Regions from separate parts of the Bacteroides sp. HF-4919 genome, predicted to be linked through region 3. Evidence: riboswitches for the same ligand, from Rfam matches in the RefSeq annotation. Region 3 holds a riboswitch; each other region holds the start of a gene.
The links. Region 3 has a riboswitch for cobalamin ahead of KO473_RS07305 (cysteine-rich CWC family protein). Riboswitches for the same ligand answer to the same signal wherever they lie in the genome.

Region 1 (4,205 bases), 210 kb from region 3:
CGGCGCAGATACGGTACAAACGGAAAAACCGCAACCGGGAACCATCCACCTGACTCGTGCAGAGTTTCTAAAGAAGGTAGCCGACTATGAAAACCATTCGAAGGAATGGAAATACCTGGGTGACAAACCGGCTATCGTAGACTTTTATGCCGACTGGTGCGGTCCCTGCAAAATGGTCGCTCCGATCCTTGAAGAATTATCCAAAGAGTATGCCGGAAAGATTTATATCTATAAAGTAGATGTAGACAAAGAACCGGAACTGGCAAAGGCTTTCGGCATACAGAGTATTCCCGCCCTCTGGTTTGTACCGATGAAGGGAGAGCCCCAAGTAAGCATGGGGGCTTTATCCAAAGAGCAACTAAAAGGGTATATCGATAAAGTTCTATTGAAACCATAAACGATGATGCGGCCTCACCCGGCAAACCGGTACTGAGGCCGTTTTTTGGGAATTTATCGTTTTTCTGATCTATGAACTTTCATGTAGCCATCGGTCAACGTTTTCATAAAGGCCACGATGTCAGCTTCTTCTTCCTGTGTCAGTCCGAGATTTCCCAATTCATCCTTGTTCACGGTAGCAGGATACTCGGCAGGTGGAAAATCATCACTCACGTCCCGCACATTATAGAAATGCACAATCTCCTCAAGTGTCTTAAAATAACCGTTATGTCCATATGGAGCCGTGAGTTCCACATTGCGCAACGTAGGCACACGATACTTGCCATTCTCACTTTCAGCATTGACAATAGCCCCCAACCCCAAATCCACCGAATCGGCAGTTAGCAGGAAATATTCTGCCGGCACCTTATAATGCGGATGATCCGGCAACTTCGGTATACCCAGATTATCATAAGTATGATCGGTAAACAACGTGCGGTGTGCCCGCTTGTCACGATCCAGGACATGGCATTCGGCACATTGCCCTTTCTCCTTGAAAAGCTCCTTTCCACGCGCTTCCTGTGCGGTCAGCTGATAATTTCCTTTTTTATAGGCATCGTACTTGGATGTAAAAGGATTGATTTCTTTGGATGACTGATAAGCCGCCAGTGCGTCCGTAACGTAAGCAAACAGCGAATCGGCATTACCCGTTTCGCCATATATCCGTATCAAACGGTCATAATACGGAGTACGTCTCACCTTTTCGGCCACCATTTGTTTGTCCTTATTCCCCATTTCCACCGGATTCAGCAAAGGAACACCCGCCTGATCCCGCAAAGAAGGAGAACGGCCGTCCCAAAACAGACCTCCCACATAGCTTTCATCTTCATCATCATAATGTAACTCAGGCACAAAAGCGGCATAACATACCGACATGGAATTGCGCTGAGAAAAGAGTCCCTGCACTGCGCCTTCGGATATGGCACGCGACTGTTCATCGGCAAATCCCCGGGAGACGGCATGGCAAGTGGCGCACGACTGTCCGGATGGTTCAGAGAGCGAAGTATCATGGAAGAGGAGTTTACCCAACGCTTCTTTCTCGCTTCCGCCTTTGTGAGGCGGATGTCCGCACGAGATGCAGACAGAACCCATCAGTGCGGCTAATAGTAGTTTATGTGTCATCATAGTTGTAAAAACAGGGATATAGTTGTTTCAGGGTTCAAAGATACATCATTTTCTGAAAAAGGTATAAAAAAGCCCGGTCGAAATCACATCGCCCGGGCCCCTCTAAACAGGCTCTTACGAATCTGTTCCACGAAAATATACTATAGTTATAAAGAAGTTCTATTCCTCTTCGGGCCAAAGTTCTCCCGCAACCATTTCAGCCATTCTCAGCGTATGCCATTGCTTCTCCTCAGCCTCTTCATAAGATTCCGAAGGTAGTACCTCAGCATTGGGAATGCAGAGTGAGAAGCGGTGCGAGGGAATATAACGTACAATCTGGTCGATCTTAGCCCTTAGTTCTTCCAACTCTTCCTCTACGGGATAATGGGAAAGGACGAAACCAAAAACCGATTGCTTTTCCCGTATGAACCACAGCAAACGGTTTTTGCCACAACATTCCGAATCATAGTCGAGGAAAAAAGCATTGATGCCCTGTAGTGAGAAAAGCATTTCGGTAGGCGAGTGAAAAGCGATGTAAAGGTCGGCAGGCAGATTTTCCAAAGCCATGTTGTTGACACGAATAGCATTATCTGTCACCGTGCGCGTTGCGTCATCGAGTTGCAGATAACGGCAACCCGATTTATACAATTCCATAATCAGCTTCTGATACACCTGTGCAATATCCACCAGCAATGTCTCGAGTTCGGGATAAATCAGATCAAGTTGCGTCCGGTTTGCGTCCTTCATCAATTCGGCCAGCAGGCGCGAAGGCGCCGGAAGCACCTGCTTAGCTATTACATCTCCGCCGGTTACCCCGGTAAGAAAAACAAAATCATCGAGCACCGGATGACGATGCACATCGATCCTGCCGGTCAGTTCGACAGAAGTCTTTCTGTCATCCCGGAATCGGATGCCATCCAATCCGCACATAAAGTCGAGCGGCCACGCATCACTGCGGAAACGGCCGTCGGTGACCACCTTCAGCCCTTCTGCCTTCAGTCTGTCTACCAGATTCCGTATTTCGGCATCTTCGACAGCACGCAAAGTAAGCAGGCTGATTTGTTCGTTTCGATATTGCTCACGGGCTTCTCTCAATGCAGGAGGCAGAAGAAAAGTACCGGCAACGTCTACTTTGAACGGAGGAACTACTTTTTCCATACGCTCTACGTTTTTAATATTGATTGTTACTATTGTGCTTTGCTCCTAACCCACGAGGAACCAAGACTTATCAGCGAGAGTGGCAGGTCTTCTGACTTAGCTTCCATTCCGAACGCCTTCCCGGCTTACACGAGCCAGTGGCAAAAGAGTATCCGATCGGAATGTTTGTATTAAAGCCTCACAGCAGCGGGACTGTCCGGGAGTCACACCCGGTTCCCTTTTAATCGCCAGAAGCAGGAAAGCTTTGGCGAACCAATCTGCCGACAAATATAAAAACAATAAATCAGATATTTGTGTTCAGAGAGATACTTTTTTCAATCGGAGCCTCTGCCGAAGTAAAACAGAGGCTCTGTCCGGACAGAACAAAGGCTCCGTCCGACCGGGACAGAGCCTTCGTTTCAACCAAGCAGAGGCTCGGTTTCCAGACTAATTGCAACGGGCTTAATAGCTGATCTTTACTCCGGCAAAATAGCTTCGCGGAGCAGCCGGCCCATAGATATATCCGGAGTCACGTTCCACTCCCTGATCAAAGTCGTTCTGATAAGCGTTGAACACATTTTGTACACCGGCGCTCAACTGGAGGTCTATCGTCTTATAAAGTTTGAAATCATAGGCCAACTTAACTCCCATATCGAAGAAATCGCGCGTATTGACCGCTATGTCATTCTTGATATAACCTGCCATATGCTGCACCAGCATCGAACCGGTATAGGTTCCCGACAAGGAAACGGAGAGCGGTTTGACAGGGGTATAGGTTGCCGTGAAATATCCATAGGTATTCGGAGTACGGAAAATCTTCTTCTGAGCCGGTGCCGTTTCACTCCATTTTTCGGGTTCGTCATAACGGCTTTGCTGCAAGGTGACTCCCGCCTGCAACTGGAACAAAGAGAGGTAAGCCATTTTTCCTTCCATCGACAGTCCCAGCACTTTCGCTCCCGAACCATTGCGACGTTCTTTAATCAGAATCCCGTCCCGCACTCCGATGTTCTCGAGAACAAACACATCCGACAGCTTGGTATAGAAACCTTCTACCAGGAAGTTCACCTGAAAAGCACCGAAGCGGTGATACATATCCGCCGAAGCACTGAAACTCTGCGACTTCTCTTCTTTGAGATTCTTGGCGCGCTCAATCATAGACACCGTTCCGCCCACATTCTCAATATGCAGGTCTTCATCAAAAGCCTGGGGGGCACGGAATCCGGAAGAATAGCTCAGACGGAGGTTGACGTCCTGTGTAGGATTGAAACGCAAATTGGCACGGGGACTGAAGATGACATGGTTGATCAGATTATGCTTGTCCAGACGTCCGCCCAGCAAGATACTCCACTTTTCATTTTTCCATTCGTTCTGGAAGAAAGCGCTACCGATATTCACCGTCTGCCTGGTATAGCGATTGTATCCCCACATATCATCCTTCAGATTGTCCCGGTTATATTCCAGCCCGGCAGTCAGATCGGCAGGCATAAAGAGGCATTTATCGAAACTGTACACATACTGGGAACCGCCGA
Region 2 (4,205 bases), on a different contig from region 3:
ACCAACCGTCCGTGATTGTAATTATCATCATTCCACAACTTTAAAAATACATCCGGGGAATTATACTTATCTGAAACAAGTGCCCACAGGAAAGGTGTCATCAACAGAAGTGTGACCAGACACATCCCTATGTTTACCCATCGCCCGGGAGCATCGAACATCTCGTTTATCGTGGGATAAACGGTTTGCACAGACAATAACCAAATCGCCGTGAGAAGAACACTATAGATAATCACTCTTCCGACAATCGTCTTCAACAACCGCTTCCAATCGCTGTCATGATTGACCGTCTTCTTACCGGAAGCATAGCGGTCCAGACTTTCCCTGGTTTTAGGCGGAAGTATTTTATAAAGCCATTCGGCCAACGGATTTGCCAACCGGATGAAATAAGGAGTTGTGAATGTAGTAATCACCGATACCGCAACAATAATCGGAGGGATAAAACTATCCAGTACTTTGAGTGAAGCCCCCAGCCCTGCGATAATGAAAGCGAACTCTCCTATCTGGGCAAGGCTGAATCCTGACTTGACGGAAACCTTCAACGGTTCACCGGATAATAAAACTCCCAATGAAGAAAATATGGATTTACCCACAAGAGTTACCAAAGTAATGATGACCACCGGCCAGCCATACTGCACCAAGACAGCCGGATTGACCAACATACCGACAGAGACAAAGAAAATAGCTCCGAAAAGATCTTTCACCGGCTGGATGATATGTTCTATGTGTTCGGCCTCAACCGTCTCGGCAAGGATAGATCCCATAATGAAAGCACCCAGTGCAGCCGAGAATCCTGTACGGGTAGCCAACACAACCATTCCCAGACAAAGTCCCAGCGAAACGATCAGTAAGGTTTCGTTATTCATCAGCCGTTTTGCTTTTTTCAAAAAGAACGGAAGGATAAATATCCCAATCAGGAACCATAGGATCAGAAAGAAAACAACCTTCAACACACTCATCAACAACTCTTCACCTACAAACTCCTTACTCACTGCCATTGTAGAAAGGATGACCATCATCAGGATAGCGATCAGATCTTCAACTACCAATGTCCCGAATACAACACCCGTGAAGCGTTGGTTACGTAAGCCGAGATCATCAAACGCTTTGATAATAATCGTTGTTGACGACATAGACAACATACCTCCCAGAAAAATAGAATTCATTGTGCTCCAGCCTAACAGATGTCCTACCATATAACCGATCAGCAACATGCTGATAACTTCGGTGGTTGCCGTGATAAAGGCAGCTGACCCGACATTTATTAATTTCTTAAAACTAAACTCCAACCCAAGGGCGAAAAGTAAAAAAACAACTCCTATCTCAGCCCAGATATTGATGTTCTCAATATCACCTACAGTCGGGAAAATCTGCACGTAAGGTCCCGCCAATAATCCTGCGACGATATATCCCAGTACCAAGGGTTGTTTCAACCATTTGAACAAAAGGGTAATGATACTTGCGGACATCAGTATTAGGGCAAGGTCGGCAATTAAGGTAGGTAAGTGTGACATGGCATGTATATTTCGTTAGTAATTCATTCCGTTTATGCTCTTTTATTTGTAAAAAAGAACAATCGACAGTCTATTTGTGTTTCGTCTATATGACATTTATTTTGAAACAAAGCGCCGTTGGTCATTGCACAAAATTGAACTTTTCGTGCAAAAAGTATCCACTCTATCCAATATTTCTCTATATTTGTCCCCGAATTGGTTCGGAATCCGTGGTCAACGGACGAAGATTAAAAGGGAATCGGGTGTAAATCCCGGACAGTCCCGCTGCTGTGAAGCTCTGTATAACATCTTATCAATAAACCAATTACAAACCACTGACGGAAAAGGAAACGTCGGGAAGGTCCGATAAGATGTAGAGTCAGTCAGAAGACCTGCCATTCAATGAATAAGAGCTTTTTTACCTCGTGGGTTAGGAAAGAAAGCATCGTTGTTAAGCCCCAAATCGTAGAAATACTGTGTTTTCATCGGGTGGACTCATGTCCGCAGGGTGGAAAGCATGAATATGTGTATTCCATTTAATTGAGAAATGAATATGATTAAAAGAATCTTAGTCGCCAACCGCGGCGAAATAGCCGTGAGGGTGATGCGCTCCTGCCGGGAGATGGAAATAACGAGCATTGCCGTTTTCTCGGAAGCGGACCGAACAGCGAAGCATGTGCTCTATGCCGACGAAGCTTACTGCATCGGCCCAGCAGCATCGAAAGAGAGTTATCTGAATATAGAAAAGATTATCGAAGTGGCAAAGTCGTGCCGCGCAGACGCTATCCACCCGGGATACGGGTTCTTGTCCGAAAATGCAACCTTTGCCCGTCGTTGTCGTGAAGAGGGGATCATCTTCATCGGTCCGGACCCGGAAACCATGGAGGCGATGGGAGATAAGATTTCGGCACGTATCAAGATGATAGAAGCCGGTGTACCGGTGGTTCCGGGTACTCAAGAAAACCTGAAGAGCCTTGAAGAAGCGGTAGAACTCTGCAATCAAATCGGTTATCCGGTAATGCTGAAAGCCTCGATGGGAGGTGGCGGAAAGGGTATGCGGCTGATTCATCGTGCAGATGAAGTGGAAGAGGCCTACACAACCGCCAAGAGCGAATCACTTTCGTCATTCGGCGACGACACAGTTTACCTGGAGAAATTTGTAGAAGAACCGCATCACATCGAGTTCCAGATTCTGGGCGACAAGCATGGCAACGTGATTCATCTGTGCGAACGTGAATGTTCGGTGCAACGCCGCAACCAGAAGATTGTGGAAGAGAGCCCTTCGGTGTTCGTCACTCCTGAACTACGCCGGGATATGGGAGAAAAAGCAGTGGCCGCCGCCAAAGCCGTGAACTATGTCGGAGCGGGAACCATCGAATTTCTGGTGGACAAGCACCGCAACTATTACTTCCTGGAAATGAACACGCGCCTGCAAGTGGAACATCCGATTACCGAAGAGGTAGTCGGCGTAGATTTAGTGAAAGAGCAGATTAAAGTGGCCGAAGGACAGGTGTTGCAACTGAAACAGGAAGATATCCAGCAACGCGGACATGCCATCGAATGCCGCATCTGCGCAGAAGATACAGAAATGAACTTCATGCCCAGCCCGGGTGTCATCAAGCAGATTACGGAGCCAAACGGCATCGGGGTGCGCATCGACAGCTATGTATACGAAGGTTACGAGATTCCGATTTATTATGACCCAATGATCGGCAAACTGATTGTATGGGCAACCACACGCGAATACGCCATCGAACGGATGCGCCGTGTGCTTCACGAATATAAACTGACAGGAGTAAAGAACAACATCAGTTACCTGCGCGCCATCATGGATACTCCCGACTTTGTGGAAGGACATTACGATACGGGATTCATCAGCAAAAACGGAGAAGTGCTCCAACACTGCATCACCCGTACCAGCGAACGTGCAGAGAACATCGCACTGATTGCCGCTTACATGGATTACCTGATGAACCTGGAGGAGAATAACAGCGGACTGGCTGCGGACAACCGCCCGATCAGCAAATGGAAAGAATTCGGATTGCACAAAGGGGTATTAAGAATATAGAAGAGTATGGAAATACATATAGGAAATCGCGTGGCCGAGATAGAACTGGTCAGCAAAGAAGATAACAAAGTGGTACTCACCATCGACGGAAAAACGTTCGAAGCGGACGTTGTCATGGCAGAGAACGGGAATTGCAACATCCTGATGGATGGGCGAAGCTCCAACGCCCAACTGATTCGCAAAGAGAACGGAAAGAGTTACAAAGTGAATACACACTACAGTAGTTTCAACGTCGAGATTGTGGACAGTCAGGCAAAATATCTGCGGATGCGCAAGAAAGGTGAAGAAACACAGAACGACCGCATCATTTCGCCCATGCCGGGCAAGGTAGTGAAAATCCCCGTCAGTGTGGGACAGGAGATGAAAGCCGGAGAAACTGTCATCGTCATCGAAGCGATGAAGATGCAGAGTAACTACAAGGTGACTTCGGACTGCCGGATTAAAGAGATTCTGGTACAGGAAGGTGATAATATCGCCGGAGACCAGACGCTGATAACGTTAGAATAACGAATAATAGAAAGACAATGGAAGAAGTAAATAAAGCCTATGCCACGTTCGAAGAGCGTGACCGTATCGCTTCCCAAGGCGGAGGCGCTGCCAAGATTGAAATACAACATGCGAGCGGAAAGATGACTGCCCGCGAA
Region 3 (4,205 bases):
GCACTTTTAATACCTTTTACCGCAGATTTGAATATACTTTTGGGCAAACCTAACTTATTCTCTCCAGTCTCTTCATTTATGGTGTTTTTATATAAAAAATTATCTCCAATGCCTGCTAAGATACCTGTTCCTGTTACTTTGCCTACATTTCCTAATCCTGAAAAAATGTTATTCCCAGATGATGAACCTATAGCACTTTTAATTGTTCCAACGAAGTCCCCATTTAGATCAATCTTTTCAACATTATAATAATTCATATACCAGTTTAACTGAATTGAGTTATAAGGTAATTGTGCTATTTGTTCATCATATGCTAATTCATATTGCATCATATACCATTTGTTAGATGCCAATGGAAGTGAACCGTCATCTGGAGCTGGTTGCATTTGTGAGTAAGTTTCTTTGTTTTTACTTCCATCTACTATAGCTTCTCCCATAAAATTGAGTAGAGATGATTTATGATTAGAGATGATTGAAATCCCATCTTGAAGATAGGTCGATGGTGAGATAAATTGAGTTGTAGTATAAAGAAAAATACGCATGATTCCACGGTATTTATTATAAAGTATAAAGTAGGGATTAACTAGTGGACCGGAAGCTTTGGTTTCGAATGTATTATATAATAATACCCATCCATCTGAGGATTTCCTGTCATTAATCACATCCATACCATAAATTGATGCAATGCTTCCTTGTCCTACCCAAGGACTTGGTATGCGACTTTGCCCACTTGGTGTTGGCATCCAATCTGCATTTTCCCAATCAAAAGTAGGAGTTGGAATTGAACGTGTGGATACCGGTGATTCAAGAATAAGTTGTTCATCTTGGCAACTTATAAAACATGTAATAAATAAAAAACATAAGATAAACAGATTAGTAGTTTTGAATAAAATGTCATTTACTACAATGGATGACTTTTTGTACTTCATGTTCTTACATAAAGTACAAAAACTCTCTTTTAAAAAAGAGTTTAAGCTTTTCTTATTCATAAGTTAAGTAGAAAAGAGTTAATAAAAGGCTATCCTGACCCCGAGATAACACTATTGACTATATTTACTTAGGCAGGTTTCCTGACTATCCTTTTTAAAAAGCTACCTTCCCATCATAATTTTTCAGTTTAGACAGTGGTATATATGCAGAATGCTTTTCATTTTTTTCTTTGCAAATATTGAATATTTACAAAAAAAGGATCACAGTAGCGGGCACTGTTCCGGATTCTCACCGGATTCCCTTTTATGCATCGAACGGAATGTTTCGACTGCATCACCTAAGCGGGGGCAAAGATATACATTTATTAGTTTATATAGAAATAAATTAAAGAATATACTTATTTATAGGTATATCGGAGAAGTGAAGCCTTTTATATTGGGAAAGGCGGATGTCTTTCAGTCAAAAGGACGCGGTTTACTGCTTATTTGTAGCAGAAAGAAGGGATTTACTCTGTTTTTAAAACAAGGGAAGAATTCTATATGTGTGAAATAGAAAAGTAGTCCGCATAAATATGGCATTAGTATACGATATCCGGACTGTTTTGTGATTAAATATACTTTGGATGATCAGAGATGATCGATTTCTTGCCTTTAGGAAGTTAATATTGTCTTTATATGAAGTTAACATCGTACTCGGAGGAAGTTAACATTGCGTTCAGAGGAAGTTAACATTGTATCCGGGTGAGGTTAACACTCTAAAAAGAGGCACTAAAAGCTCTGTTTCTTATGCTGATTGACTTCGTCTCGATGCTCGGCCGGATTAATCGTTTGGATTGTAATATTAGTTATTTATATTCTTTATGCTACAAAATACAGTGGATACATTTTAATTTGCTTAGAAGATATGTTCACGAATGTTCTTTTGTTTTTGGAGAATTGTAAATACGGCGCTTTTTCCGGAGAAGCCTGGGACAGACTCCGAAAAATGTGCTACAAGCCACATAGAAAATACAAGATGACAGAATGTCAAAATGTCAATGATGGAAGATGCTGAATGGGATTGTATTTTACATTTCTTATTGATTATTCTTCCCCGCTCTGTTTTTTTCTTTATCTTTGTTCCGAATTGGTTTCGGATGAAGATTCTCGTCATTCGGATTAAAAGGGAATTGGGTGTAAGTCCCAAACAGTCCCGCTGCTGTGAAGCTCCGTTTATATATCTTGGAAACATCTTTTGCCACTGGTGTCGGATTTGAAACATCGGGAAGGCTTCAGGATAAGGAGTAAGTCAGAAGACCTGCCATTCATCAAAGGCTGTTTTTACTCGTGGGATTAGGAAAGCAGTACGAAAAAAGATTAACTTCAAAAAAGATGGAAAGGTGGTATGCCGATGAAAAAGGTATGTCCTCGTTGTGGTGCTGCTTTTGAGTGCCGGCATGACAATATAAGGTTGTGTCATTGTGCAAGTGTAAAACTGGACGCATTCCAATACGCTTATATTAAAGAAAATTACACAGACTGTTTGTGTCATTCATGCTTGGAGGACATTGCACATAGCGTGAAGGACGACACATCTTCCGGAAAGCTAAGTATTGAACGAATCTAACTATATTATACTATGGAACTTTTAAGAAATCTTTTTGAAGGTTACCCCAACCTATGGGGTGGAGGAGTGGCACACTCCGTACTTATTTTGTCGCTTGTCATTGCATTTGGTATCATGTTGGCTAAAATAAAAGTGGCAGGTATTTCTTTGGGAGTCACCTGGATTTTATTTGTCGGCATTGTATTCGGGCATTTTAATTTGAACCTGGACGAGCACTTACTTCATTTTCTGAAGGAATTCGGACTGATTCTGTTTGTTTATTCCATTGGTTTACAAGTGGGACCAGGGTTCTTTTCCGCTTTCAAGAAAGGAGGTTTTACACTGAATGTATTGGCTATGACGGTTGTTTTCGCGGGAGTCATTATTACGGTTTCCATACATCTTATAACAGGTATACCTATAACGACCATGGTGGGCATCCTTTCAGGGGCGGTAACCAATACTCCCGGACTGGGTGCGGCTCAACAGGCAAATAGTGATTTGAATGGAATTGATGCCCCGGAGATCGCTTTGGGATATGCCGTGGCGTATCCGTTGGGAGTGGTAGGGTGTATTTTGTCTTTGCTGGGACTAAAATATCTTCTTCATATTAATACAAAACAAGAGGAAGCCCACGCAGAGCAGGGGTTGGGACATCTACAGGAACTAACTGTCCGGCCTGTTTCTCTGGAAGTCAGAAATGAAGCCTTGGAAGGGAAAAGAATCAAAGAAATACGTCCGTTGGTAAACCGCAATTTCGTTGTATCACGTATCCGTCACCATGACGGAAAGAAAGAGACGGAGCTGGTCAACTCTGATACGGTATTGCACCTGCAGGATAAAATATTGGTGATTGCCACTCCAATAGATATGGAGGCTATCACAGCTTTTTTTGGTAAACCGATTGATATGGAATGGGAGCAGTTGAATAAGGAGTTAGTGTCCCGCCGTATTTTGATAACTAAACCAGAATTGAACGGCAAAACACTTTCACAGCTAAAGATCCGCAATAATTTTGGTGCCAGTGTCACTCGTGTCAATCGTTCGGGAGTTGATTTAGTAGCCGCCCCGCAACTACAGTTACAAATGGGAGATCGTGTTACCATTGTGGGGAGTGAGTTAGCAGTAAGCCACGCTGAGAAAGTATTGGGTAATTCGATGAAACGGCTGAACCATCCCAATCTGATTCCTATTTTTCTGGGTATTGCTTTAGGATGTATTTTAGGGAGTCTTCCTTTTATGTTTCCCGGCATTCCTCAGCCTGTCAAGCTGGGATTAGCAGGAGGACCATTGATTGTATCCATCCTTATCAGCCGTTTTGGACCGCAGTATAAACTGATTACCTACACTACAATGAGTGCTAATCTGATGATTCGCGAAATCGGCATATCACTTTTTCTGGCTTGTGTGGGACTGGGAGCCGGCAGAGGGTTTGTAGAAACAATTATTTATGAGGGAGGCTATGTGTGGATTGGTTATGGCATCATTATCACTGTGCTTCCTCTGTTATTGGCAGGAATCATCGGACGTTGTGTCTTTAAGTTAAATTATTACACGTTGATCGGTGTGCTGGCCGGATCGACCACCAATCCGCCGGCATTGGCTTATTGTAATGACCTGACTTCGTGCGATGCGCCTGCGGTTGGTTATGCCACGGTTTATCCATTGACCATGTTCCTGCGGGTACTTAC
Region 4 (4,205 bases), on a different contig from region 3:
ACAGAAGTGAGTAATCACGCACTTCTTCTTCATAAAACCGTATCCATACATCGGCAAACGGATAGCGCCCTATCGCTGTTGGTGAATCCGAATCATGCTTCGCACTTTCAAACTGTTCTTTGAACAAATGCACCTCCCCCCAGGGATCGCTATAGGTCAATTCACCATGAATTACGATCTGATATTGCAGTTTGTCAAAAAGATCAAATACTTCTCCTGACTGTATTCCTTTAAAGATTGCCTCTGTAGTTGGTTGTCCTTTTTTATTCTTCATGTCTGACTTGTTTGTTGTGTGTATAACGTTTTCATCACTGAGTACAAATATAGAATAAAAATACTATCTTTGTCCCATATCAAAACAAAAGATTATGATAAGCAATGTAAAATACCTTTCATTTATACTGTTATTGGTGCTTACTGCCTGTAAAAGCGGCCCCGCGGCCAGCCAGGAGCAGAACGGAAAGCAAGATACGGTTAAAGTTTTCAATTTACCCGACATACCCGTAGTGCTGAACACGGTGTCGCAACGGGCAGATTATATGGTAAAGCACTATTGGGATCGCTTTGACTTTACAGACACCACCTACGTCAGTCAGATCGACGTTGCCGAACAGGCTTGGGTGGATTATTGCGATTTGTTGGAACATGTGCCCTTGTCCGACGCGCAAACTGCCATAAAAGAGACGATCGGCCGGGCCGGGAAAAACAAAAAGATGCTGGACTTCTTTGCGGAACTGGCCGATAAATATCTCTACGACCCTAACTCGCCTATGCGTAACGAGGAGCTTTACATCCCCGTGCTGGAAGCTCTGACAGCCTCCCCCATGCTGAATGAAACGGAAAAGATACGTCCGCAGGCGCGGCTGGAACTGGCACAAAAGAACCGGTTGGGCACAAAAGCCCTCAACTTCACCTATACACTGGATTCGGGTGCAAAGGGTACGCTTTATCAGTTCCCGGCGGAATACACGTTACTGTTTATCAACAATCCCGGCTGCCACGCCTGCTCTGAGATGATAGAAGGGCTAAAGAGTTCTCCGGTCATCAACGGGTTCATAGCCGGCAAGAAGTTGAGGGTGCTGTCTCTCTATCCGGATGAAGAACTGGATGAATGGAAAAAGCACCGGGGCGATTTCGCGAAAGAATGGACCAACGGATATGATAAGGAGCTGGTCATCAAAAACAAAAACCTGTATGACCTGAGGGCTATTCCCACCCTCTACTTACTGGATAAGAACAAAATCGTATTGTTGAAAGACGCCACCCTGCAAAAGGTAGAGCAATATCTGGCAGAGCGCGGTTAAGAAAAACATACCGGAGCGGAGCATTTGCCCCAAAGATGCGGAGAGGGTCGGATTATCATTTTGACAGAATGATAATCCGACCCTCTCTATTTTCCGTTCTTTCGGCCCGACGCACGATATGCCTCTCAAAAACGTCTCCAATTCGATTTGCCGGTTATCTCTTTGCCCGCAATTTCCCGCTTTTGTTTACCGAAAGAAAGAGACTGGAAAGTGTTCTGTCCATAAAGCAGGTTTTAACCTTGAAACCATCTCTTTCCGACACTTCCGGAACGATCATATCGGGTGAGCAACGAGAGCAAGATCCGGGAGTTATAAGCCCCGGTTTTCATAACAATATATGTAATGGAGCATAACATATAGAGATATTTGAAAAAGAAGTAAGCATTTTCGGAAAATGCTTACTTCTTTCGGGGGAAATGTAACCGTCTTTTGGAGTGAATGCTTACTGCTTTTCCGCAAACCCCCGGCTCTAATCCACCCAAAGCCCGGCTTTCGGAACAGAAAAGGCCGGCTTTCCCCTTGTTTTCCCTCCGGTTCATCCGTTTTAAAGAAAGAGTGTGTCAGTCAAAAGGCTGATTAACCATCATTCTGCCATCATAACCCTCCGGAATCAAGATAAATGGCATCGCCTATCTAAGTCATTCCAATGTGCCGCCTGACACTATCCGGACGACCTGTCCGATGTTGCTCCGTCCGTTCCGCAATGCATAACGAATAATCACAAATTATTATGCTATTTCTAATATTCTTTTTATCTTTGCAGTGCATTGGTTTGTATTCTCCGTGTTCCGGGGATGCAATTAAAAGGGAATCAGGTGCAAATCCTGAACAGTCCCGCTGCTGTAAGTTTCACATCAGATTGTTGTAAGCAACCACCACTTGCCACTGGGAAACGTTTCCTGGGAAGGCGCTTATCAACAGAAACGAGTCAGAAGACCTGCCTGTGCATCTTTTTCATTGCTTTCGAGGAAAAAGCGTTGAGTCTAATGAGCCGGAACTATTCCATCCGTCATTTTATTCATCACTCTGATTCAGAGAAAGTAAGTTATGATAATAAACTCTGCCAAGTTTATTTAGTGTGTCCGGCCGAAGTGAGTTCGTCCGGACATTTTAACAACAAAAAACAAAGATGAATATACTCAGATTACCTAAGCTATTATACTCCTGTGTTGCTTTCTGTTGCTGCCAGGCTCTTACCGTTTCGCTTTCCGCCCAGCAGCAGAAAGCAGATACTGCCCGTACTTATTCAATCCCCGAAGTAACCGTTGCCGAAGCATACCACACCCGCGAAGTGAGAGCCATGGCTCCCACTCAGGTGTTCTCTAAAGAAGAACTCAAAAGCCTCAACGTATTGCAAGTGTCGGATGCCGTGAAACACTTTGCCGGAGTTACGGTGAAAGACTACGGCGGCATCGGCGGACTGAAAACCGTTTCATTGCGGAGTCTCGGAGCCGAGCATACCGCCGTGGGATATGACGGAATAACGATCAGCGACTGCCAGACGGGGCAAATAGACATCGGACGTTTCTCACTGGACAATGTAGACCGCCTGTCACTCAGCAACGGACAGAGTGATAATATCTTTCAGCCCGCAAGGTTTTTCGCTTCCGCCGGGATACTGAACATACAGACGCTGACACCGCAATTCAAAGACAACCGGCGTACCAACCTGAGCGCCTCGTTCAAAACGGGTTCGTGGGGACTGGTCAATCCGTCTCTCCTGATCGAACAGAAACTGAGCCGCAAATGGGTGCTCTCCGCCAACGGCGAGTGGATGTCGGCCGATGGTCATTATCCTTTCACATTGCATTATGGCGAGGACAATGACCTGACCTCCCGTGAGAAACGGAAAAACACGGAAGTGAAAAACCTCCGTGCCGAAGCGGGATTGTTCGGCAACTTCTCGGATACGGAACAATGGCGACTAAAGGCCTATTACTATCAGTCGTCCCGCGGACTGCCCAATGCCACGACTTATTATTACGACTACTCCTCACAGCATCTCTGGGACAAGAATGTCTTCGTGCAAAGCCAATACAAAAAAGAATTCAGCCGCCAATGGGTCTTCCAGACTTCGGCCAAATGGAACTGGAGCTACCAACGTTATCTCGACCCCGACTATAAAGGTTCGGAAGGCAAAACGGAGAACAGTTATTACCAGCAAGAGTATTACCTCTCGGCTTCGGCGCTCTACCGGGTGCTCAGCAACCTCTCTTTTTCGCTTTCGACAGACGCGAGCATCAACCGGCTGAACGCGAACCTGAAAGATTTCGCATATCCTACCCGTTATTCGTGGCTGACGGCTTTTGCCGGAAAATACGTTAACGACTGGTTGACGGCATCCGCCTCGGTACTGGCAACGGTCATCAACGAAGAGGTGCGCCAAGGCAGCGCCGCAGCCAACCGGCGGAAACTCTCTCCGTACGTCAGCGCGTCGTTCAAGCCCTTTGCCGGCGAAGAGTTCCGCATCCGCCTGTTCTATAAAGACATCTTCCGGTTGCCCAGCTTCAACGACCTGTACTACGGGCAGGTGGGCAACACGAACCTGAAACCGGAAAGCACCACACAATACAACCTGGGACTGACGTACAGCCGGTCGATCAATGAACTGATCCCCTACGTATCCGTCACGGCAGATGCTTATTATAATAAGGTGAAAGACAAAATCATCGCCATCCCCACCAAGAACCTCTTTATATGGAGCATGGTGAACCTCGGCAAAGTGGACATCAAAGGAATCGACGTTGCCGGAAACATCAGTCTGCAACTCTGGGAGAAACTACGGGTGAACCTTTCGGGGAACTACACTTATCAGCGTGCACTGGATATGACCGAACCGGGAGGAAAAACCTACAAGCAACAAATCGCCTATACACCCCGCGTATCCGGATCGGGACAAGC

Region 1: linked by a shared signal. The riboswitch ahead of KO473_RS06375 (methionine synthase) and the one ahead of KO473_RS07305 (cysteine-rich CWC family protein) in region 3 are both predicted to bind cobalamin.
Region 2: linked by a shared signal. The riboswitch ahead of accC (acetyl-CoA carboxylase biotin carboxylase subunit) and the one ahead of KO473_RS07305 (cysteine-rich CWC family protein) in region 3 are both predicted to bind cobalamin.
Region 4: linked by a shared signal. The riboswitch ahead of KO473_RS03350 (TonB-dependent siderophore receptor) and the one ahead of KO473_RS07305 (cysteine-rich CWC family protein) in region 3 are both predicted to bind cobalamin.

What each region holds. Positions count from the first base shown of each region.
Region 1 is NZ_JAHKNF010000003.1:67,132-71,336, reverse strand. It holds gene trxA (thioredoxin) at 1-397, shown strand, start outside; gene KO473_RS06380 (cytochrome-c peroxidase) at 451-1,560, opposite strand; gene KO473_RS06375 (methionine synthase) at 1,720-2,697, opposite strand; cobalamin riboswitch at 2,761-2,969, opposite strand; gene KO473_RS06370 (TonB-dependent receptor) at 3,139-4,205, opposite strand, start outside.
Region 2 is NZ_JAHKNF010000004.1:313,459-317,663, reverse strand. It holds gene KO473_RS09445 (cation:proton antiporter) at 1-1,514, opposite strand, end outside; cobalamin riboswitch at 1,694-1,908, shown strand; gene accC (acetyl-CoA carboxylase biotin carboxylase subunit) at 2,047-3,561, shown strand; gene KO473_RS09435 (acetyl-CoA carboxylase biotin carboxyl carrier protein subunit) at 3,568-4,068, shown strand; gene KO473_RS09430 (acyl-CoA carboxylase subunit beta) at 4,086-4,205, shown strand, end outside.
Region 3 is NZ_JAHKNF010000003.1:280,239-284,443, forward strand. It holds gene KO473_RS07300 (hypothetical protein) at 1-989, opposite strand, end outside; cobalamin riboswitch at 1,043-1,286, opposite strand; cobalamin riboswitch at 2,040-2,249, shown strand; gene KO473_RS07305 (cysteine-rich CWC family protein) at 2,314-2,535, shown strand; gene KO473_RS07310 (putative transporter) at 2,548-4,205, shown strand, end outside.
Region 4 is NZ_JAHKNF010000001.1:780,436-784,640, forward strand. It holds gene KO473_RS03340 (DUF5724 domain-containing protein) at 1-274, opposite strand, end outside; gene KO473_RS03345 (DUF5106 domain-containing protein) at 369-1,304, shown strand; cobalamin riboswitch at 2,056-2,264, shown strand; gene KO473_RS03350 (TonB-dependent siderophore receptor) at 2,434-4,205, shown strand, end outside.